4 regions of the Streptomyces sp. NPDC049585 genome follow, and region 2 is predicted to be linked to each of the others. Evidence: riboswitches for the same ligand, from Rfam matches in the RefSeq annotation. Region 2 holds a riboswitch; each other region holds the start of a gene.

Region 1 (5,679 bases), on a different contig from region 2:
GACGTCGCCGAGGGGCTGCTGCGGGCGGGCGGCTTCACCGGGCCCGTGGGCGAGCGCGTCGACGAGCAGGGCGACGGCTCGCCGCGCTCGGCCGCCGTGCCCTGGCAGCAGGCCGACACCACCGCCGTCACCCGCAGCCTGGGGTGGACGGCGCGCCGTTCGCTGGAGGAGTCCCTGGCGGATCTGTGGGCCGAGGTCCGCGACCGGCCCGAGGAATGCCTCCGGTGACGTCCGGGCGGCTGCTGGTCCCGCTGTACGTCCATCCCGGCGAGGGGCCCGAGGCCTGGGAGGCCCTGCTGCGCGAGGCCCCGCGCCTGCACGCGGTGGTGCTCAACGCGGCCGACGGTCCCGGCGACCGGCCGGATCCGGCCTTCCGTGCGGCGGCCGGACGGCTGCGCGCCGCGGGCGTCGCGCTGCTCGGGTACGTCGACACCGGGTACGGCCGGCGGCGCACCCGCGCCGTGGTCGCCGACGTGCGACGGCACCGCCGGTGGTACGAGGTGGACGGCGTCTTCCTCGACCAGGTGCCGGTGCACGCCGCCCATCTGCCCCGCTACCGCCGGCTGGTGCTGGCCGCGAAGGTGCTGGGCGCCCGCAGCGCCGTGCTCAACCCCGGCACGCACCCGGACCCCGGGTACGCGGAGCTGGCCGACGTGCTGGTGACCTTCGAGGGGACGTGGGAGGACTACCGCCGGGCGCGGGTGCCGGCCTGGACGGCCGACCACCCGCCGCAGCGGTTCTGCCACTTGGTGCACGCGGTGCCCGAGGGGCGGGCGCACGAGGTGGCGCGCACGGCCGCCCTCCGCGGCGCGGGCGTGCACTGCGCCGTACCGGGCACGGGCGCGAACCCCTGGCGCAGCGCCCCGCCGCCGGCCGGTGCGCAGGAGGTACGGGAACACGAACGGGGAGGAACGCGGTGAAGGACCGGCGCCTACGGGCCGGGCTGCTGGGCGTGCTGCTGCTGGTGCTGGCGAGCTGCTCGTCGGCGCCGGGGGACGACGAGGACGCCGAGCCGGAGGGGAAGCCGACGGCCACCGCGCCGGACGCAAGCCCCACGGCCGGTGCGCCGACCCCCTCGGGACGGCCCGGTGAGCGCTGGCAACCGCGCCCGGGCACGGCCTGGCAGTGGCAGCTGGGCGGGAAGCTCGGCGAGGCCGACACCTCCCTCGACGTGCCCGTCTACGACATCGACGGCTTCGAGAACACGGCGGCCACCGTGGCGGCGCTGCATGCCCGCGGCCGGAAGGTGATCTGTTACATCAACGCCGGTGCGTGGGAGGACTTCCGGCCGGACAAGGACGCGTTCCCCAAGGGGCTGCTGGGCCGGAAGAACAAGGGCTGGGACGGCGAGAAGTGGCTGGACATCCGCCGTCTGGACGCGCTGCGTCCGCTCATGGCGGCCCGCATGGACATGTGCCGTCAGAAGGGCTTCGACGCGGTCGAGCCGGATCTGACGGAGGGTTTCCGCAACGGCACGGGCTTTCCGCTGACGGCCGCCCACCAGCTGGCGTTCAACCGGATGCTGGCGCGGCTGGCGCACGAGCGCGGGCTCGCGGTGGGGCTGAAGAACGACCTGGAGCAGATTCCGGCACTGGTGGGCGACTTCGACTTCGCGGTGAACGAGCAGTGCGCGCAGTACAAGGAGTGCGAAAAGCTGACGCCCTTCATCAAGCAGAACAAAGCGGTCTTCCACGTCGAATACGACCTGCCGACGGAGAAGTTCTGCGGCGAGGCGAAGCGGCTGGGGCTGAGTTCGATGCGCAAGAAGCTGGAGCTGGACGCCTCGCGCGAGCCGTGCTGACGGGTGGTCGGCTACCGGCGGTAGCCCGCCTTTCGTTGCAGGACAGGCGGTATGGACAGGCGATGGTTGCACCGTTTCGCCCGAAGTGAAGAAGTTCACAGATGCCGCTGCGGGTGCGGGATCCGGGCGGGCGATGGTGCAGGATCTCTCGTCGAACACAAGATCCCGTCACCGAGGCGGGCCACCCGGGCGGAACGCCGAGTCCTGCCGCCGCACCGGGTGCGGAATCGATTCGTCGATCGGCAGGAGCGGGAGACCCAAGCGGTACGGACCACGAACGCGGTGGTCCTTGGGGTGAAGCCAGACACTGGCCGGGCAACTTCGCAGCCCGAACCCGACAGGTCATCTTTCGCAGGCGGATGCCGAAGGGCTGTGGCATGTCTGCATTGCCTCGCATACCTGCACTCGTTTCCCGGGCCGGCACCGCGTCGGCCCTGACCGCCGCCACCATCGCGGCATCGGTCCTCGTTCCCGGCCTCGCCCCCGGCGCCTCCGCGGCGACCACCGGCGAGCAGGCCCTGAGGGTCGCGGCCTCCAAGGCCGGCTCCCCCTACCAGTGGGGCGCCACCGGCCCCAACCGCTTCGACTGCTCGGGCCTGACCCTGTACTCGTTCAAGAAGGCGGGCAAGAGCCTGCCGCGCACCGCCGCCGACCAGTACAACCGCACCCGGCACATCTCCGCCGGCTCCCGCACACCGGGCGACCTGGTGTTCTTCCACTCGGGCAGCAACGTCTACCACGTCGGCATCTACGCGGGTAGCAACACGATCTGGCACGCCCCCAAGCCGGGCACCACCGTGCGCAAGGAGCGCATCTGGACCGGCAGCGTCTGGTACGGCCGCGTGGGCTAGGACCGAACACCCCCGTCCTCGCCGGCCGCCGTCAGGCGACGGCGAGGACGATCTTGCCGGTGAGGTGGCCGTGCTCGCTCTCCCGGTGGGCGTCGGCCGCCTCCTCCAGGCGGTAGATGCGGTGGACGGGCAGCTGCAGCAGTCCCGCCTCGTGCAGGGCGAGCGCCTCGTTCAGCGCGGGCACCGGCCGCACCTCCCGGCCGCCGGAACTGAAGCGGGCCCCGTGCAGCCGGGCACCCTCGGCGTCGGCGATCGACACCACCCGGTCGGCGCCGCCGGTCACCTCGACGGACACCCACACGGCATCGCCCTTGCCCACGGCGTCCAGCGCCGCGTCCACCCGGCCGGGGGCGGCCGCCTCGCGCACCCGCTCGGCGAGCCCCTGCCCGTACGTCACCGGGATCGCGCCGAGGCCGCGCAGGTAGGCGTGGTTGGACTCGCTCGCCGTGCCGATGACCCGCACCCCGCGGGCCCGGGCGAACTGCACGGCCAGGGTGCCCACGCCCCCGGCGGCGCCGTGGACGAGCAGCGTCTCGCCGTCGCCGAGGTCCAGCAGCTCCATCACCCGCCGGGCCGTCTCGGCGGCCACCGGCAGGGCGGCCGCCTCCTCCCAGGCGAGCGAGACGGGCTTGACCACGACCTGGTCCTCCCGGGCCAGCGCCTGCTCGGCGTAGGCGCCGGTCACGGTGCGGCCGAACACGGCGTCGCCCGCCCGCACCTGCGTCACGCCCTCCCCCACCGCCTCGACCAGGCCGGACGCCTCCACCCCGGGAATGTGCGGCAGCTCCAGGGGGAAGGTGCCCGCCATGGCACCGCTGCGCAGCTTGTGGTCGAGCGGGTTGACGCCGGCGCAGCGCACCGCGATGCGGACCTGCCCCGGCCCGGGGGCGGGCAGCGGCACCTCGACCGGCCGCAGGACGTCGGCCGGTCCGTACGAGCTGAAGGAGATCGCCTTGATCGTCGTCATGGGATCACCCTGATCGACGACCGGCCGATTCGCCGCCAGGCTGGCCGCACCGCCACCCGGATACCGTGCTCCGGGGCCGGCGCCTACGCCCCGTCCTCGGCGAGCCGCTTGACGCCTTCGAGGGTGGCCCGCATGCCCGCCTTGAACTCCTCCAGCCGCATGGCCACGAGCTCCTCCTCGCGGTCGGGCATCCGGGCTATGGCCACGCTGATCCCGGAGGGCGCGGGGCCTATGCGCACCGACTGGCGCAGCAGCGTGGCCGCCCCCTCCGGGCCTTCGGGCTCCAGTTCGAACTTCCAGGTGGCCATGGGGTGGGCCGGGTCGGCCTCGCCGCCGCCGTAGTGGCCGTCGGGGTCGGTGACCGCCCAGCTGAACAGCCGCTCGGTGACCAGGCCGACGACGTGGGAGACGGTCCGCCACTCCCCCGCGTACGGGTGGCGGTTGAACCCCTCGAAACGCGCGCCCGGCTGCACACCGGTGGCACCGTCCAGCCAGGCCGTGCTCTGGAGCTCGGTGCTCAGGCGGGCGGGCAGGCCGATGTCCGTCACGAGCTTCCACACGACGGCCGGAGCCGCGTCGATGCGAATCTCCTCCTGTGCACCCGGGGCGTCCGCCAGACGCATGATGTCTCCCTCCCACAACTGAACATGACAAACCGTTGGGCACAGTGTGCAACACCCCTCGGTGGCGGATGCCACGGCGGGTCCGGTTCACCGCACGTCCACCGGCCGTGCGCACCGCTGGGGGATGCTGGAGGATGTGACAGCGCAATTCGTGGTCTCGGTGCACGACGTCGCCCCCTGGAGCTTCTCGCGGACCCGCGAGTGGGTGGCCGAACTGGAGTGCCGCGACGTGCCGGCGACCCTGCTGCTCGTACCGGGCGCCTGGCGCGGGGTGCCGCTGGCGGACGACCCCGCCCTCGTCCGGTGGCTGCATGCCGCCGCGCGGCGCGGGCACGAGCTCGCCCAGCACGGCTTCACGCACCGGGCCGTGCCCGGCGGCCCCCGCCACCGGCGCCTGCTGAACCGGCTCCTGGCCCGCGGATGCGCCGAGTTCTGCGCGCTCGGCGCGCACGAGGCCGCCGACCGCCTCGCCCGGGGACGGGCGGAACTGGCCCGCGCCGGGATCCACCCGGAGGGCTTCACCCCGCCCGGCTGGCTCGCCTCCCCCGGCACCATGGCGGCCCTGCGCGCCTCGGACCTCGCCTACACCACCTCCCACCTGGCCGTGCACGACCTGCGCACCGGCCGGCGGCACCGCCTGCCCGCCCTGTGCCACCGCCCCGGCGGCCTCGGCGAGCACGCGGCAGCCCGCCTCCTGCCGTGGGCGGCCTGCAGATGGGCGCGCCGAGGCCGGTCCTTCCGTATCGCCCTGCACCCGGCCGACCTGGCCCGGCCCGGGCTGCGCGAGAGCGCACTGGAGGCGATCGACGCGGCGCTGGCCGCGGGGGCGGAGCCGCTGACGTACGCCGAGCTGGTGGCGGTACGCAGGCGGACAACGCCGTGAGGATCGTGCAGCTCGCCAACTTCTACGGCCCGCAGTCGGGCGGCACGCGCACCACGCTCGACGCGCTCGGGCGCGGCTATGCCGCGGCGGGCCACGAGCGGGTGCTCGTCGTGCCGGGAACCCGGGCCTCCTGCGAGCGCGACGCGACGGGGCTGCGGTGCACCCTGCCGGGTGTGCCCGTGAGCGGCGGCTACCGGATCGCCCTGCCGACGCCCGCCCTGCGCCGTCTGCTCGACCGCCTGGCGCCGGACGCGCTCGAGGTCTCGGACAAGCTCACCCTGCTGGGCGCGGCCGGCTGGGCCCGCAGGCGGGGCGTACGGTCGGTGCTGCTGTCCCACGAGCGGCTGGACGCGATCCTGGCCCCCTGGCTGCCGGCGTGGGTGCCGCTCCGTCCCGCCGCGGACGCCTGGAACCGCCGGCTCGTGCGGGCGTTCGACGCCGTGGTGGGTCTGTCGGCCTTCTCCTGCGCCGAGTTCGCCCGCATCGGTGCACCGGTGCTGCACCGGGTGCCGCTGGGCACCGACCTGGACGTCTTCTCCCCCTCGGCAGCGGCG
Region 2 (5,679 bases):
ACGATGCCCGCCCACCAGGTCGAGCTGGCCCTGTGGCTGGAGGCCGACCGGATGGGCTCGCTGCTGGCCGCCCTCGACGAGGAGTCGATGGAGAACCAGCGCGACGTCGTCAAGAACGAGCGCCGCCAGCGCTACGACAACGTGCCCTACGGCACCGCGTTCGAGAAGCTGACGGCCATGGCCTACCCCGAGGGCCACCCGTACCACCACACGCCCATCGGCTCCATGGCCGACCTCGACGCCGCCTCCCTGGAGGACGCGCGGGCCTTCTTCCGCACCTACTACGCGCCGGGCAACGCCGTCCTGTCCGTGGTCGGCGACATCGACCCGGAGCAGACCCTCGCCTGGATCGAGAAGTACTTCGGCTCCATCCCCGCGCACGACGGCAAGCAGCCCCCGCGCGACGGCGCCCTGCCGGAGAACATCGGCCGCGAGCTGCGCGAGGTCGTCCGCGAGGAGGTGCCCTCGCGCGCCCTGATGGCCGCCTACCGCCTGCCGCACGACGGCACCCGCGAGGCGGACGCGGCCGACGTGGCGCTGACCATCCTCGGCGGCGGCGAGTCCTCCCGCCTGCACAACCGCCTGGTGCGCCACGACCGCAGCGCCGTCGCCGCCGGCTTCGGCCTGCTGCGCCTGGCCGGGGCGCCCTCGCTGGGCTGGCTGGACGTCAAGGCGTCCGGCGGCGTGGAGGTGGCCGACATCGAGGCCGCCGTCGACGAGGAGCTCACCCGCTTCGCCGCCGAGGGCCCCACCCCCGAGGAGATGGAGCGCGCCCAGGCCCAGCTGGAGCGCGAGTGGCTGGACCGGCTCGCCACCGTCAGCGGCCGGGCGGACGAGCTGTGCCGCTTCGCCACGCTCTTCGGCGACCCGCAGCTGGCGCTCACCGCCGTCCAGCGCGTCCTGGAGGTGACCCCGCAGGAGGTGCAGCAGATCGCCAAGGCCCGCCTGCACCGCGACAACCGTGCCGTGCTGGTCTACGAGCCCACGCCGCAGACCGCGCCCACGGTCGACGAGGACACCATCAAGAACGCCACCGAGATCGAAGAAGAGGAGACGGCCCAGTGAGCGACGCCGTAGCCGCGAGCACGACGGACACCGCCGGCCCCTCGATGGTGTTCCACCCCCAGCCCAAGCCGGGCCTGCCCACCCCCTGGGCCTTCCCGGCCCCCGAGCGCGGGCAGCTGCCCAACGGCCTGACCGTGCTGCGCTGCCACCGCCCCGGGCAGCAGGTCATCGCCGTCGAGATCGTCCTGGACGTCCCGCTGGCCGCCGAGCCCGAGGGCCTGGACGGCGTCGCCACGATCATGGCCCGCGCCTTCTCCGAGGGCACCGACAAGCTCAGCGCCGAGGAGTTCGCCGCGGAGCTGGAGCGCTGCGGGGCCACCCTCGACGCCCACGCCGACCACCCGGGCGTACGGCTGTCCCTGGAGGTGCCGGCCTCCCGGCTGCCCAAGGCCCTCGGCCTGCTGGCCGACGCCCTGCGCGCCCCGGCCTTCCCCGACGGCGAGATCGAGCGCCTGGTGCGCAACCGCCTCGACGAGATCCCGCACGAGCTGGCCAACCCCGCCCGCCGGGCGGCCATGGCGCTGGCCGCCGAGCTCTTCCCGGCCGACGTCCGGATGTCCCGGCCGCGCCAGGGCAGCCAGGAGACGGTCGAGCGCATCGACGCCGCCGCCGTGCGCGCCTTCTACGAGGCCCATGTGCGGCCCGCCGCGGCCACCGCCGTGGTCGTCGGCGACTTCACCGGCACCGACCTCGACCACGTCCTGGAGCAGTCGCTGGGCGCGTGGACGGGCGCGCCGGCGCAGCGGCGCGCCCCGCAGCCCGTCACCGCCGACGACACCGGCCGCGTCGTCATCGTCGACCGTCCCGGTGCGGTGCAGACCCAGCTGCTGATCGGGCGCACCGGCTCCGACCGGCACGACCGCGTCTGGCCGGCCCAGGTCCTCGGCACGTACTGCCTCGGCGGCACCCTCACCTCGCGGCTGGACCGCGTCCTGCGCGAGGAGAAGGGGTACACCTACGGCGTGCGCTCCTTCGGCCAGGTGCTGCTGTCCTCGCCCGAGGGCACCGGCGTCTCCCTGCTCGCCATCAGCGGCTCCGTCGACACCCCCAACACCGGTCCCGCCCTCGAGGACCTGTGGACGGTGCTGCGCACGCTGGCCGCCGAGGGTCTGACGGACCAGGAGCGCGACGTCGCCGTGCAGAACCTGGTGGGCGTCGCCCCGCTGAAGTACGAGACGGCGGCCGCCGTCGCCGGCACGCTCGCCGACCAGGTCGAGCAGTTCCTGCCGGACGACTTCCAGGGGCATCTGTACGAACGCCTCGCGCAGACCGGCACGGTGGAGGCCACGGCCGCCGTCGTGAGCGCCTTCCCGGCGGACCGGCTGGTGACGGTGCTCGTCGGTGACGCGGCGCAGATCGCCGAGCCCGTGAAGGCGCTGGGCATCGGCCCGGTGACGGTGATCTCGGCCTGACGGAGCATCAGTTCGACTGAGGTGGCGCGTGGGTCCCAGGGGGACCCACGCGCCACCTTTATGTCCACTTTCAGGCGGTGGTTGCGTGTTGGTCGTGTGGCGTACGTCATAAAAACCCACTTCTGTTTGCCGATCGAATCTGAAGGCGATTAGCGTCAGCTCGGCAGTCCGTCAGATCGGAGCCGCAAACCGCGGTCCCGGGCAGCCATCGCCGAGTCCCACGCGGCCCCCCGGGGTCGCAGGGAGCCGGGGACCCAAAGTCCCCTGGGGTGAATCGGTTCCCTTTCACGAGGGGACCGTAGGAGACCTTCCTGCTCCGAACCCGTCAGCTAACCCGGTAGGCGAGAAGGAAGGAAAGGATCAGCGACAGCCATGTCGTTCACCCGTCCCACCGGGAAGCACCGTCGTCCGAGCCGCGCCGTGCGCGTGGGCGCCAATGTCGCGGGTATCGCCACGCTGACCGCCGCCGGTGTGGTCGCCGGTGTCGCCGCCCCGGCCTTCGCCGCCTCCGACGACTCCCAGCGCCCCGAGGACACCGGCCTGAGCCAGGCCGTCGTCATCGGTGACGTCATGGCCGGCAACGTCGACGCCCAGGCCGAGACCCAGCGCGGCATCGCCGACGAGGCCAACGCCCGTCAGCAGGCCGAGACCAACGCCAAGAGGCTGGCCGCCGAGGCCAAGCAGCGCGCCGAGGAGGCCCAGCGCAAGCTCGACGAGGAGCGCGCCGCCAAGGAGCGTGCCGCCCGCGACGCCGAGCGCAAGCGCCTGGGGACGTTCGTCAGCCCGCTCGACAGCTCCTACGTCTCGACCTCCTACAAGGCCTCCAGTGGCCTGTGGTCCTCCGGCAGCCACACCGGCATCGACTTCCACGCCGAGACCGGCACCTCGGTGCACGCGGTCGGCATGGGCACGATCGTCGAGGCCGGCTGGGGCGGCGCCTACGGCAACAACGTCGTGATCCAGATGGCCGACGGCACGTACACGCAGTACGCCCACCTGTCGTCCATCGACGTCTCGGTCGGCCAGTCGGTCACCCCCGGCCAGCAGATCGGCCTGTCCGGCGCCACCGGCAACGTCACCGGCCCGCACCTGCACTTCGAGGCCCGCACGGCCCCGACCTACGGCTCCGACATCGACCCGATCGCCTACCTGGCCTCGCACGGCGTCAACGTCTGACGGCCCCCGCGCCCGACGCGAACAAGGCCCCGGCCCCTGCGGCCGGGGCCTTCGTGCACCGTACGGGCTGGCCGAAAGGTGTCCGTGCGGCAGGAGGCGCCATCGGAAATGCCCAGCCGGCTCGCATAGAGTCGCTGAATGGGCGTCAGGCGACGGGGCACATCCGGAGGTGCAGCGATGAGAGACCGTTCGTGAACGGCGACGGCGCCGGCACGGTGACCTTCCCCGGACCCACCGGCGGCGGAGTCCGGGAGGGCGCCCGCCGGCTGTCCGCGCACGCCGTGTGCGCCGCCATCCGCGACGACATCGTCGCGGGCGTCCACCCGCCCGGCAGCAGGCTCGTCGAGGAACTCCTCGCCCGCCGCTACGGCGTCTCCCGGGTCCCCGTGCGCGAGGCCCTGCGCACCCTCGCCTCCGAAGGGTTCGTCACCACCCGCCGCCACGCGGGCGCCTGCGTAGCCGAGCCCAGCGAGCGCGAGGCCGCCGACCTGCTGGACGTCCGCGCCCTGCTGGAGCCGCTGGGGGCCGCGCGGGCCGCGCAGCGGCGCACCGAGGCGCACCTGAAGGTGCTGCGCGGGCTGGTCCGGCTGGGCCGCGACCGGGCCCGCGCGGACCGGGTGGGGGAGCTGTGCCGGCTCGGCGACTGGTTCGACGAGACCCTCGCCCAGGCCTCCGGCAGCCCCAGCCTCGCCGCGCTCCTCACCCAGTTGCGCCGCAAGATCGCCTGGGTGTACGTGCCGGTGCCGCCGGTGCGCCCGCTGGAGGCGTGGGAGACGTGCGGGGCGCTGGTGGACGCGGTGGCCCGCGGCGATGCCGAGCGGGCCCGGGAGCTCGCCACCCGCAGGGCCGGGCGGCCGCCCGGCGAGTTCCGCCTGCGGCCTGCGTAGCAGCCTGCGCACGAGTCCGCCAAGACCACGGGCGCCCCTACGGAACGCAACACGAAGGGGCCGCGGCGGCCGCGGTGCGGGTCGCCGCGGCCCCGCCGCGGAAGGTTGTGGTCGGATCCGTGGATCAGACGGTCTCCGGAAGCTCCTCGAGCCCCTCGGCGACCAGCTTGGCCAGGCGGTCGAGCGCGGCCTCGGCACCCTCGGCCTCGGTGGCCAGGACGATCTCCTCGCCACCCTGGGCGCCCAGGCCCAGCACGGCGAGCATGGACGCGGCGTTGACGGGGTTGCCGTCCGCCTTGGCGATCGTCACGGGGACGCCGGCGGCGGTCGCCGCACGGACGAAGATCGACGCGGGCCGGGCGTGCAGGCCCTCGGCCCAGCCGACGTTGACGCGGCGCTCAACCATGGTGTTGCCCTTCGAGTCGACAGTGGTTGTCTAGACCATTGTGGCACGGGGGCCACGGTGCCCCGGCCCGCCCGCCCGGCTGCGCCGTCCGGCCCGTGGACACGGGCCCGCCCGGCCCGGGCCGGCTGTCGGCGGGCGGCCTTACCCTGGCCCCATGCAGACGCCGCCCGAGCACGCGTACCCGGCCCACTGGGAGGCGGACGTCGTGCTGCGCGACGGCGGCATCGCCCAGATCCGCCCCATCGCGCCCGACGACGCGCAGCGCCTGGTGAGCTTCTACGAGCAGGTCTCGGACGAGTCCAAGTACTACCGCTTCTTCGCGCCCTACCCGCGCCTGTCCGACCGGGACGTGCACCGCTTCACCCACCACGACTACGTCGACCGGGTCGGCCTCGCGGCGACCGTCGCGGGGGAGTTCATCGCCACCGTCCGCTACGACCGCATCGACGCCCGCGGCCTGCGCGCGAGCGCTCCCGCCGACGAGGCCGAGGTGGCCTTCCTCGTCCAGGACGCCCACCAGGGCCGCGGCGTGGCCTCCGCCCTCCTCGAACACATCGCGGCCGTCGCCCGCGAACGCGCGATCCGCCGCTTCACGGCCGAGGTGCTGCCCGCCAACACCAAGATGATCAAGGTGTTCACGGACGCGGGCTACACCCAGAAACGCAGCTTCGAGGACGGCGTCGTCCGCCTCGAACTCGACCTGGAGCCCACCGACGCCTCCCTCGCCGTCCAG
Region 3 (5,679 bases), on a different contig from region 2:
TGGGCCGCCCCCACAACGGGCCGGACACCCCGGAAAACGTCCTGTGCCTATGCCCGAACCACCATGTGGCCTTCGATTTCGGGATGCTCACCATCGCACCCGACGGCACAGTCGTGGAACACGGCTCCCAGCAACGTACGTACAAGCTGCGCCTGCATCCCCAGCACGCGATAGCTGCCGAACACCTGGCGTACCACCGCGAGCACCACGAGGCCCGACGCGCCGCACCGGTCGAGGGTTAATCTCGCAGGAGATCGTCTGTCGACACGGAGGTGTGGGCCATGGCCACAGTCAGCGGGATTCCGGCGTCTGTCGTAGCAGCCGTCGGGCTTGTCGGGGGGTATGGCGTGGCGCGGTGGACGAAGAAGAGGGTGCTCGGTGGGGTGGTGTTGGGGGCCGCCGGGGTGGTGGCTGCTCGGGAGTGGAACGAGAAGGCCGGGGCGCAGGCTGCCGCGGGGCTGACGGGGTTGTATCTCGCCGCGTTCGGTGGGGCGCATCCGTTGGCGAAGAAGGTGGGGGCCTGGCCGGCGGTGTTCGCCGTCGCCGGTGGGGTGGCGGTGGCTTCGTGGGCGGTGGAGAAGCGGGCGTAGCCCACGAAGCCGTTGCCGGTGCTTACGCCGAGGCTTCGGTGAGCTGCTTGAGGTCGGCGTCCGTCAGGTGCAGGTCGGTCAGCGCCAGGAGGGGGCCGAGCTGGTCGACCGTGCGGGCGCTGGCCAGGGGGGTGGCCACGGTGGGCTGGGCGGCGAGCCAGGCGAGGGCGACGGTGGAGACGTCCGCGCCGTGGGCGGCGGCCACCTCGTCGAGGGCGGCCAGGACACGTCGGCCTCGTTCGGTCTCGAGGTGCTTGGCGGCGCTGCCCGCGCGGGCGCTGTCCACGGTGGTGCCGGGGCGGTACTTGCCGGTGAGGAAGCCGGAGGCCAGGGCGTAGTAGGGGACGGCGGCCAGGCCGTGGCGGGCGGCGACGTCGGCGAGGGGGCCCTCGTAGGTGTCGCGGGAGACCAGGTTGTAGTGCGGCTGGATCGCCACGTACTTGGCGAGGCCGGAGGCGTCGGAGAAGGCGAGGGCGGCCTGCAGGCGTTCGGCGCTGATGTTGGAGGCGGCGATCTCGCGGACCTTGCCCTCCTTCACCAGGGCGTCGAGGGTGCCGATGATGTCCTCGACCGTCTGCGAGGTGTCGTCGTAGTGGGTGTAGTAGAGGTCGATGTAATCGGTGCCCAGGCGGCGCAGGGACTCCTCGACGCGTGACCTGATGGTGGCGGGTGCGAGGCCTGCCGGTTCGGGGACGCCGGCGCCGACCTTGGTGGCGATGACCGTCCGGTCGCGGTTGCCGCGGGCGGCGAGCCAGGCGCCGAGGATGGTCTCGGACTCGCCGCCCCGGTTGCCCGGAACCCATGCCGAGTAGACGTCGGCGGTGTCGATGAAGTTGCCGCCGGCCTCGGCGTAGGCGTCGAGGACGGCGAAGGACTGCTTCTCGTCCGCCGTCCAGCCGAAGACGTTGCCCCCGAGTGCGAGGGGGTGGACGGTGAGACTGCCGATCGTGCGGTGGTTGTCAGCCATGCGATGCCCCAACGCCCCTACCGGCAGCCTTATTCCGCGTCAGTGCGCGTTGCGTCTTCGGTCAGTCCGCGGGTGCGGGAGCCGGTAGGGGCTCGGGAGGGTGGACGGACAGGGGGGTGGCGATGTCCTCGAGGGAGCGGCCTTCGGCGGCCACGGCGAGGAATGCCGCCACCACCCCGCCGATGCACATCAAGGAGGCGCCGACGCTGAAGGCGAGCACGGTGTCCCCGACGACGCCGCTGTGGGTGAGGGCGGCGAACAGCAGCGGGCCGCTGATGCCGCCCGCCGCTGTGCCCACCGCGTAGAAGAACGCGATGGCCATGGCCCTGGTCTCCATCGGGAAGATCTCCGAGACGGTGAGGTACGCACTGCTCGCTCCGGCCGAGGCGAAGAAGAGCACGACGGCCCAGCACGCGGTCAGGGTGACGGCGTTGAGCCGGCCGCTGCCGAAGAGCCAGGCGGTCGCGAACAGCAGCAGCCCGGCCAGCAGATACGTCGAGGTGATCATGATGCGCCGGCCGAGCGTGTCGAAGAGCTTGCCGAGGAAGAGCGGGCCCAGGAAGTTGCCCACTGCTATGACGGCGAAGAAATAGCCGGTACGGGAGGTGGAGACGCCGAAGAAGCGGGTGAGGATCGCGCCGAAGCCGAACGTGATGGCGTTGTAGAGGAACGCCTGTCCGATGAAGAGGGCGAGCCCCAGCACCGCCCGGCGGCGGTAGTCGGAGAAGACGGTCCGGGCGATGTCCCGGAATCCGAAGCTCTCGCGCTGGCGAATGGTGAAACGCCCCTTCGCGGGCGGCAGCTCGGCGCCCTTCTCCACGACGACGCGTTTCTCGATCTCCGTGACCAGTTCCTCCGCCTCCGGGCTGCGGCCGTGAATGAACAGCCAGCGTGGACTTTCCGGGACGTGGCGCCGCACGAGCAGGATCACCAGGCCCAGGACGACGCCGAGCCCGAAGGTCAGCCGCCAGCCGACGTCCTTGGCGAAGATGCTCGTGTCCAGCATCAGGATCGACAGCAGCGACCCGGCGATCGCGCCGAGCCAGAAGCTGCCGTTGATGATCAGGTCGACGCGGCCGCGGTAGGCGGCCGGGATGAGTTCGTCGATGGCGGAGTTGATGGCCGCGTACTCGCCGCCGATGCCGAAGCCCGTCATGAAGCGGAAGACGAAGAACCACCAGGACGAGTACGACAGTGCGGTCAGCGCGGTCGCCGACAGATAGACCGCCAGGGTGACCATGAAGAGTTTCTTGCGGCCGAAGAGGTCGGTGAGCCGGCCGAAGAACAGCGCCCCGGAACACGCCCCCGCCACATACAGCGCGGCGGCCAGGCCCGTCACCCCGCCGGAGGTGATGGGCAGGCCGCTGCCCTGTTCGGAGAGGCGGCCGGCAATGTTGCCGACGACCGTGACCTCCAGACCGTCCAGCACCCAGACGGTGCCCAGCCCGATCACCACCGTCCAGTGCCACCGGGACCAGGGCAGCCGGTCCAGGCGGGCGGGAACGGACGTGGTGATCGTCGGTGCGGTCGTCGTCACATCCTCTGATTTCCCGATCACACGGATAACATTCCCGGAAAATCGGGATACGTAGGGGAATCCACGCCGCTATGACCCGGCTGCCTCCCTGCGGTTGCGGAGCGCGCGCTACGGCTGCAGGCCCCGGTCGCGCAGCCAGGACAGCGGGTCCACCGGGGCGCCACCGCCCGGCCGCACCTCCAGGTGCAGATGGGGACCGGTGACATTGCCGGTCGCACCGACCCGGCCGATGACCGTGCCGGGACCGACCTTGCCCGAGGTGATCACCATCGACGACAGGTGGCAGTACCAGACCTCCGTACCGTCGCCGAGGGTCAGCACGACGCGGTAGCCGTACGCGCCCGCCCAGCCGGCCTGCGTGACCGTACCCCCGCTCACGGCCCGCACCGGAGTGCCGGTCGGGGCGGCGAAGTCCTCGCCGGTGTGGTGATGCGACGACCACATGGCCCCGGCCCGCCCGAAGCCGGCGGTGAGGGTGTACGAGGTGAGAGGGAGGGTGAAGGAACCACGGGCCTGCGAGGGCGCTTGCGGGGCGCGATGCGGCTGGGGTGCCCGGTGCTGCTGGGGAGCCCGGTGCGGCGCTTGAGGCGCGGCGTGCGCTTGCGGTCCGGCGTGCGCTTGCGGCGCAGCGTGCGGGGCCTGGTGGGTCTGGTGGGTCTGGTGGCCCTGGTGAGTCTGCTGCGGCGCCGGCGCCGCCTGGGCGGGCACTGCTGCCGCTGCCGCGTGCGCCGCTGCTGCGCGGGCTGCCGCTGCCTGGGCCGCGGCAGCGGCCTTGGCCTTGGCCTCGGCTTCCGCCAGTGCCGCCTGCTGCGCGGCCATCGCGTGGTGCCGTTCCGCCGCCGCCCGGGCCTCGGCCGCCTGCACGGCCGCTTCCGCCGCCTCCTGCTGGTGCTCGGCCTGCTGCATGATGCGTGCCCGCAGCACCTCGCCCGCGTGGGCGGCTTCGTCGGTGAACGCCGCCGCGGGTGCGGCGGGTGCGTTCCGGCCGGGGTCGGGCATGGATATGGGGGCCGCCGGGCGGTCCTGCGCGCTGGCCATGCCGCCCGCGCCCACCGCCGCGATCATGCCCACGCCGAGGACGGCACCGCTGCGGGCCACCGTGCCGCCGCGCTGCTTGGCGGCGCGGTGCCGGCCGCGCTCGAGCGGCGTCGCCGGGAGCTCGTCGTCGGGGTCGGTGGCGCCGGGATCGTAGGGCGGGGCGTAAGCCGGGACGATCGGAGGGTCGTACGCGGTGTAGGAACCGTCGTCGGCACCGTGCCTGTTGGACGCCACCGGGGCGCACTCCTTTCCTTCCCACTCGCCTACCGGGTTAGCTGTCGGGTTCGGAGCAGGAAGGTCTCCTACGGGCCGGTGCGCGGCCCGATTCACCCCAAAGGGATGGTTCCCCGGTTCCGTTCACGGGATTCGGCGAAGGCGCGCGGCACCGCCTCTTGCGGCGGTATCCAGGACCGCGCTGCGTTATCGAACGTTAATAGACATCGCGACCGGATTCCAAGCCGAACGGGTGAATTCGCAGGCGTATTGACGCTCCAACTTTCTGACGGAGCGTCAATTGTTATGCGCGCTCCCCCGCGGGCCGGCGCCGCCGGGCCGGGCGGGTGCGGCCGCGCCCGGGACGGCGCTGCGACTGCTCCTGCCGGGGCTGCTCCGGCCGGGACTGCTCCTGCCGGGGCGCGGGCACCGCGATCGTCACCGGGATGCCGCTCGGCTCGCGGGCGCCGGTGATGCGGACGAGCTCGGCGTCCTGCGGGCGCACGTCGGCCGTCGCCGGGGCGATGCGCGCGGTCACCATCATCTGCCGCATGTCGCGCCGCTCCTCGGGCAGGACGAGCGTGACGACGGTGCCCGCCTCGCCGGCCCGGGCCGTACGGCCGCCGCGGTGCAGGTAGTCCTTGTGGTCGACGGGCGGGTCGATGTTGACGACGAGGTCGAGCCCGTCGATGTGGATGCCGCGCGCCGCCACGTTCGTGGCGATCAGCGCGGTCACCTGCTCGGTGCGGAACTGCTCCAGGACGCGGTTGCGCTGCGGCTGGCTCTTGCCGCCGTGCAGCGCCGCGGCGCGCACGCCCTGCGCCAGCAGGCGCTTGACCAGCCGGTCGGCGCCCCGCTTGGTGTCCACGAACATGATCACGCGGCCTTCGCGGGCCGCGATCCGGGTGACCACGTCACGCTTGGCATCCACGTCGGCGACGTGCAGCAGGTGGTGCTCCATGGTGACCACCGCGCCCGCCGAGGGGTCGACGGAGTGGGTGACGGGGTCGGTCAGGAAGCGGCGGACGAGCCGGTCGACGTTGCGGTCCAGCGTCGCGGAGAACAGCATCCGCTGGCCGCCCGGGGCGACCTGGTCGAGCAGGCGGGTGACCTGGGGCAGGAAGCCCATGTCGGCCATCTGGTCCGCCTCGTCCAGGACGGTGACGGTCACGTCGCCCAGGGCGCAGTCGCCGCGCTGGAGCAGGTCGGCGAGCCGGCCCGGCGTCGCGACCATGACCTCGGCGCCACGGCCGATGGCCTGCGCCTGCCGGCCGATGGACAGTCCACCGACGACGGTGACCGTACGCAGGTCCAGGGCGGCCGCGTAGGGGGCG
Region 4 (5,679 bases), on a different contig from region 2:
CCGAGGCGGCCGGCGTCGAGCCGGAGACCGCGCTGCGGGCCGCGGCCCGGGCGTACCGGGACGCGATCCTCGCCGCCGAGCGGGCGGCGGAGCGGTAGCGGCCTCGATCACCCGTTCGGCTCAGTGGCAGTCTTGACCGGGCGGCGGCCGGGTACCCGACCTCCATGCGCACTGAGCAGATCGATCTCGCCCTCCCGCCCTGGGTCGGCGGCGCCGCCCCCTTCCTCGTGGGGCTGTGCGTCGGCGCCCTGCTGATCCTCGCCTTCTTCTTCGGGCAGCGGTGGCGGGACCGCGAGCCCCCGCCGCCCGCCCACCCGCAGCGCCGCCAGGGTTCCTGGCAGACGCCGCAGGAGCACCAGCGCGGCCCCGAGTCGCCCGACCACGGGCCCGGCCACAACGACGACGAGGAGAACGCCCTGGGGTACGTCGTCGAGCACCGCGAGAGCGACCAGCTGCAGTCCGAGGCCGACGGTGAGCGCGTCCTGCCGCACGAGATCCACAACCCGGGCAGCCACCCGGAGGAGCTCTCCGACGAGCGCCGCAAGTGGAAGCCCGGCAGCAGCGGCTCCTTCGGCAGCGGCGGAGCGGGCAGCCACTAGCGCCCCGTAGGGGCGCGGGGAACTGCGCGATCAGCCATCGACGGCCTGCAGCCGAACGCGCACGTGCGGGCGCATGGTGGCTTGTCGCGCCCACGCGGCGGCAGCCGCAGAACGGGCACTCCCCGTGCCCCTACGGGGCACGGCCTGGGCGCCCTGCGGGGCACCGCACCCGTTAGCGTCGGGGGCGTGCACGAGAATCCCACGCCCCCTGCCCCGAAGCTCTTCACCTGGGAGTTCGCCAGCGACCCGTACCCGGCGTACGCCTGGCTGCGCGAGCACGCGCCCGTCCACAGGACGGAGCTGCCCAGCGGGGTCGAGGCATGGCTGGTCACGCGGTACGCCGACGCCCGGCAGGCGCTCGCCGACCAGCGGCTGTCGAAGAACCCCGTGCACCACTCGGAGCACGCCCACGGCAAGGGCAAGGTCGGCATCCCCGGCGAGCGCAGCGCCAACCTGATGACGCACCTGCTCAACATCGACCCGCCGGACCACACCCGGCTGCGCCGCCTGGTCTCCAAGGCGTTCACCCCGCGCCGGGTCGCGGAGTTCGCGCCCCGGGTGCAGGAGCTCACCGACCGGCTCATCGACGGCTTCTGCGAGAAGGGCGCGGCGGACCTCATTCACGAGTTCGCCTTCCCGCTGCCCATCTACGCCATCTGCGACATGCTCGGCGTCCCGCCGGAGGACCAGGACGACTTCCGCGACTGGGCCGGAATGATGATCCGGCACGGGGGCGGGCCGCGCGGCGGGGTGGCGCGCTCGGTGAAGAAGATGCGCACCTATCTCGCGGAACTGATCCACCGGAAGCGGGAGGATCTGGGCGACGACCTCATCTCGGGACTGATCAGGGCGAGCGACCACGGCGAGCACCTCACCGAGAACGAGGCCGCCGCCATGGCCTTCATTCTTCTTTTCGCCGGTTTCGAAACAACTGTGAACCTGATCGGTAACGGAACCTACGCGCTGCTGCGCCACCCCGAACAACGCGAACGCCTGCAGCGCGCCCTCGCCGAGGGGGACGCGTCGCTGCTCGCCACGGGGGTCGAGGAACTGCTGCGCTACGACGGCCCCGTAGAGCTTGCGACCTGGCGTTTCGCCACCCAGGACCTGGTCATCGGCGGGCAGCGGATCGCCGAGGGCGACCCCGTCCTGGTGGTGCTGGCGGCCGCGGACCGCGACCCCGAACGGTTCGCCGATCCCGACGTCCTGGACCTCTCCCGGCGCGACAACCAGCACTTGGGCTACGGACACGGCATCCATTACTGTCTCGGCGCACCGCTCGCCCGCCTCGAAGGGCAGACCGCGCTCGCCACCCTGCTGCGCAGACTGCCCGACCTCCGGCTCGCCGCCGAGCCGGACGACCTGCGCTGGCGCGGCGGCCTGATCATGCGCGGCCTGCGCACGCTGCCCGTGGAATTCACGGCGCGTCCGCCCGCGCAGGCGCCTGCATGCCCTTAGCGCATGACGTCCGGTCACCTCGCAGTTATCGCAGCGTGACCTCCGCTACACCGGGTTGTGACTCCGGGGGGCCGTCGCTATGTTCGACGACCATCCGAAGCCGCCTACCCGAGAGGGCCCGAACATGCGCTCAGGCACTGGTAGACATCGCCGTCCCCGTCAGGTCCCCGCCATCGTGCTCGCGGCGGGGGTGACGGGAGCCAGCGTCGCCATGCCGCTGCTGGCTGCCACCACCGCCACCGCGGCCGACGCGGGCACCTGGGACAAGGTCGCCCAGTGCGAGAGCGGGGGGATGTGGAGCGCCAACCAGGGCAACGGCTTCTTCGGCGGCCTGCAGATCACCCAGGAGTTGTGGGAGCAGCACGGCGGCATCTCGTACGCGCCCCGGCCCGACCTCGCGAGTCGTTCCGAGCAGATCGCCATCGCCGAGAGCATCCTCAAGTCGCAGGGCTCCGGCCCGTGGACGAGCTGCGGCGAGGGCGCGGGTCTGACCCGCAGCGAGCGGGCGCCCGAGGTCGACCCGGGCACCAAGGCCACCCCGCCGCCGGCCCCGGAGCGCAGCCGGACACCGGAGCACACGACCAAGCCCGCGCCGGAGCACGGCTCGCCCGCTCCGGACGCCTCGCATGCCCCCGACGCCACCCCCACGCCTTCGGCGCCGTCGGGGACGCCGTCCGCATCGCCGTCGACGTCGCCGTCCGGGTCGTCCACGCCCGCGCCCGGCCAGTCCGGTGCGCCCTCCGGTGCGACGCCGGACGCCGGTGGCACCCCGTCAGCTCCCGCGAGCGGCACGCCGGACGCCGGGCAGGGCAAGCACCGCAAGGAGCCCGGCACCGACCTCCCGTCGGCTCCGGCCGACGGCTCCGCGAGCCCGTCGGGCACGCCGGGAGCCGACGGCGCGTCCGCCGGGGACGCCGGCGCGGCGGAGGGCTCGGGGCGCCACCGCGCGACCCCGAACGGCCCGGACGACGGCGCACAGCGACCCTCGCGCGGGGGCGATTCCCGGCCGGGCATCCCGGCCGCAAACGACTACACCGTGCAGCCCGGTGACAACCTGTCAGTGATCGCCCAGGAGCACTCGGTCGCCGGCGGCTGGCAGACGCTGTATCAGAAGAACGAAAAAGTTGTCGGAACTGATCCGGACCTTATCCGTCCTGGTCAGCGCCTGGATATCCGTCAATAGCCATGCGGAAAGGGCCGAATGTCCGTTCCAGTCGAAAGTGAGACATGGGTCTCTTCGACTCGGCGGCGGAGAGCGTCCGTCCGATTTGCGTCTACCCAGGGCCACCTGCGGAAACGTCAGGTTTCCCGCGGTAACCGATGGCGGCCTTGGCTGAAAAGTGGGGTTTGAACCCGCAGGCCGCCTGTGCTTACCGTCTTCACCGCTCGCCATCGCGAGCACCACGGTCGCCACGCCGAATCCTGCCGGCGGCCGGGGGAGTCGTCGCGCAAGCGCCGTAGGCAGGAGCGGGGGAACCAAGGTAGGCGCCGGACGGACCGGCGGTCGGCAGACCGCAGGGACGGACGGCTTGGGGTGAAGCCCGGTGCTCGCACCGGGCCGGGCAGTCTCACAGCCCGAACCCGACAGCTCACCTCGTAGGCGTCGGTGAGGAAAACGACTTATGTCCAAGGGCAAGCACCGTCGTCCGTCCAAGGCCGTCCGAATCGTCACGCTCGCCGGCGTCACCGGCGCCGCGGTCGCCGCCCCACTGATGGTCGCGACCTCCGCCAACGCCGCCTCCGTCTCCACCTGGGACAAGGTCGCCCAGTGCGAGTCCAGCGGCAACTGGCACCTCAACAACGGCAACAACTACTACGGCGGCCTGCAGTTCTCGAACGACTCCTGGAAGGCCGCGGGCGGCACCAAGTACGCCCCGCGCGCCGACCTCGCCACCAAGGCCCAGCAGATCGCCACCGCCGAGCGGCTGCTGGCCATGCAGGGCCCGGGCGCCTGGGGCTGCGCGGGTGAGGGCGGTCTGCGCTCCGGCGGCGCCAAGGCCGACGTCGACCCCTCCGACGACTCCGGCTCCGCCTCCGCCAAGAAGACCCGCAAGACCACCTCCGCCGAGGGCGCCCACTCCACCAAGAACCACTCGGACCGCAGCGAGCGCCACAGCGCTCCGAAGAAGGTCACCCGGGAGTCGGACGCCGACGACGAGGCCGCGGAGGCCAAGGCGGAGGCCAAGAAGGCCGCCCCGCGCGAGGTCAAGCAGGGCACCGGCGAGTACAAGGTCAAGGAGGGCGACACCCTCGGGACCATCGCCGACGCGCAGAAGGTGCGCGGTGGCTGGGCGAAGCTCTACGACCTCAACAAGGACGTCATCGACAACGCCGACCTGATCTTCCCCGGTCAGCAGCTGCACCTGCACTGACCGGAGTCGATCGAAGCCGATCGAAGGTGCCGGGCGGCCCATGGCCGCCCGGCCGCACGACGACCGGCCGTACGACCGCCCCGCTTCGCTGCGCTTCCCCCCGAGCCGCACCGGAGCGGGGCTTCGCCGTTCGAGCCGCCGTGCCGGCCGCGCCCCGTCGACTGTCCGTTGAGCGAACATACTGGGTTTTCATCCCGTGATATCGGCATTTGTGCCAATTTTCGGCCCGTGGCCCGGTCCAGCGCGGGGAGAGCCCGCGGGGCCCGTTAGGCTCGTGGTGCAGAACTCCAGACACACACGAAGGAGACCCTCGTGCCGTCCATCGACGTCGTCGTAGCTCGCGAGATCCTCGACTCGCGAGGCAACCCCACGGTCGAGGTCGAGGTCGGCCTCGACGACGGCTCCACGGGCCGTGCCGCCGTGCCGTCCGGCGCCTCCACCGGCGCCTTCGAGGCCATCGAGCTGCGTGACGGCGACCCGGACCGCTACCTCGGCAAGGGCGTCGAGAAGGCCGTCCTCGCCGTGATCGAGCAGATCGGCCCGGAGCTGGTCGGCTACGACGCCACCGAGCAGCGCCTGATCGACCAGGCCATGTTCGACCTGGACGCCACCGACAACAAGGGCTCGCTCGGCGCCAACGCCATCCTCGGCGTCTCCCTGGCCGTCGCGCACGCCGCCTCCGAGGCCTCGGACCTGCCCCTCTTCCGCTACCTCGGCGGCCCGAACGCGCACCTGCTGCCCGTTCCGATGATGAACATCCTCAACGGCGGCTCGCACGCCGACTCCAACGTGGACATCCAGGAGTTCATGATCGCGCCGATCGGCGCGGAGTCCTTCTCCGAGGCCCTGCGCTGGGGCACCGAGGTCTACCACACCCTCAAGAAGGTCCTGAAGGGCCGCGGCCTGTCCACCGGCCTGGGCGACGAGGGCGGCTTCGCCCCGAACCTCGGCTCCAACCGCGAGGCCCTCGACCTGATCCTCGAGGCCATCAAGGAGGCCGGCTACACCCCCGGCCAGGACATCGCGCTCGCCCTGGACGTCGCCGCCTCCGAGTTCTACAAGGACGGCGTCTACACCTTCGAGGGCCAGGACCGCACCGCGGCCCAGATGACCGACTACTACGCCGAGCTCGTCGAGGCCTACCCGCTGGTCTCCATCGAGGACCCGCTGTTCGAGGACGACTGGGACGGCTGGAAGACCATCACCGACAAGCTCGGCGACAAGGTCCAGCTCGTCGGTGACGACCTGTT

The links. A riboswitch is a leader RNA that binds a small molecule or an ion and turns the genes downstream of it on or off. The one in region 2 is predicted to bind cyclic di-AMP.
Region 1: it holds a riboswitch for cyclic di-AMP, as region 2 does, so the genes downstream of both, AB0K17_RS28180 (C40 family peptidase) here and AB0K17_RS28510 (peptidoglycan DD-metalloendopeptidase family protein) in region 2, are expected to answer to the same signal.
Region 3: it holds a riboswitch for cyclic di-AMP, as region 2 does, so the genes downstream of both, AB0K17_RS29665 (M23 family metallopeptidase) here and AB0K17_RS28510 (peptidoglycan DD-metalloendopeptidase family protein) in region 2, are expected to answer to the same signal.
Region 4: it holds a riboswitch for cyclic di-AMP, as region 2 does, so the genes downstream of both, AB0K17_RS13550 (transglycosylase family protein) here and AB0K17_RS28510 (peptidoglycan DD-metalloendopeptidase family protein) in region 2, are expected to answer to the same signal.

What each region holds. Positions count from the first base shown of each region.
Region 1 covers NZ_JBFAPE010000044.1:8,819-14,497, reverse strand. Annotated here, with positions in the region: gene AB0K17_RS28195 (NAD(P)-dependent oxidoreductase) at 1-228, shown strand, start outside; gene AB0K17_RS28190 (spherulation-specific family 4 protein) at 216-920, shown strand; gene AB0K17_RS28185 (endo alpha-1,4 polygalactosaminidase) at 917-1,801, shown strand; cyclic di-AMP (ydaO/yuaA leader) riboswitch at 2,025-2,175, shown strand; gene AB0K17_RS28180 (C40 family peptidase) at 2,179-2,652, shown strand; gene AB0K17_RS28175 (NADP-dependent oxidoreductase) at 2,684-3,610, opposite strand; gene AB0K17_RS28170 (SRPBCC family protein) at 3,703-4,242, opposite strand; gene AB0K17_RS28165 (polysaccharide deacetylase family protein) at 4,379-5,125, shown strand; gene AB0K17_RS28160 (glycosyltransferase) at 5,122-5,679, shown strand, end outside.
Region 2 covers NZ_JBFAPE010000046.1:3,229-8,907, forward strand. Annotated here, with positions in the region: gene AB0K17_RS28500 (pitrilysin family protein) at 1-1,065, shown strand, start outside; gene AB0K17_RS28505 (pitrilysin family protein) at 1,110-2,477, shown strand; cyclic di-AMP (ydaO/yuaA leader) riboswitch at 2,677-2,836, shown strand; gene AB0K17_RS28510 (peptidoglycan DD-metalloendopeptidase family protein) at 2,850-3,653, shown strand; gene AB0K17_RS28515 (GntR family transcriptional regulator) at 3,869-4,540, shown strand; gene AB0K17_RS28520 (HPr family phosphocarrier protein) at 4,665-4,946, opposite strand; gene AB0K17_RS28525 (GNAT family N-acetyltransferase) at 5,101-5,679, shown strand, end outside.
Region 3 covers NZ_JBFAPE010000053.1:20,424-26,102, forward strand. Annotated here, with positions in the region: gene AB0K17_RS29645 (YDG/SRA domain-containing protein) at 1-242, shown strand, start outside; gene AB0K17_RS29650 (hypothetical protein) at 282-590, shown strand; gene AB0K17_RS29655 (aldo/keto reductase) at 613-1,557, opposite strand; gene AB0K17_RS29660 (MFS transporter) at 1,619-3,094, opposite strand; gene AB0K17_RS29665 (M23 family metallopeptidase) at 3,203-4,192, opposite strand; cyclic di-AMP (ydaO/yuaA leader) riboswitch at 4,378-4,514, opposite strand; gene AB0K17_RS29670 (DEAD/DEAH box helicase) at 4,650-5,679, opposite strand, start outside.
Region 4 covers NZ_JBFAPE010000009.1:166,491-172,169, forward strand. Annotated here, with positions in the region: gene AB0K17_RS13530 (nucleoside triphosphate pyrophosphohydrolase) at 1-98, shown strand, start outside; gene AB0K17_RS13535 (DUF6479 family protein) at 165-599, shown strand; gene AB0K17_RS13540 (cytochrome P450) at 786-2,057, shown strand; gene AB0K17_RS13545 (transglycosylase family protein) at 2,248-3,240, shown strand; cyclic di-AMP (ydaO/yuaA leader) riboswitch at 3,501-3,675, shown strand; gene AB0K17_RS13550 (transglycosylase family protein) at 3,680-4,429, shown strand; gene eno (phosphopyruvate hydratase) at 4,742-5,679, shown strand, end outside.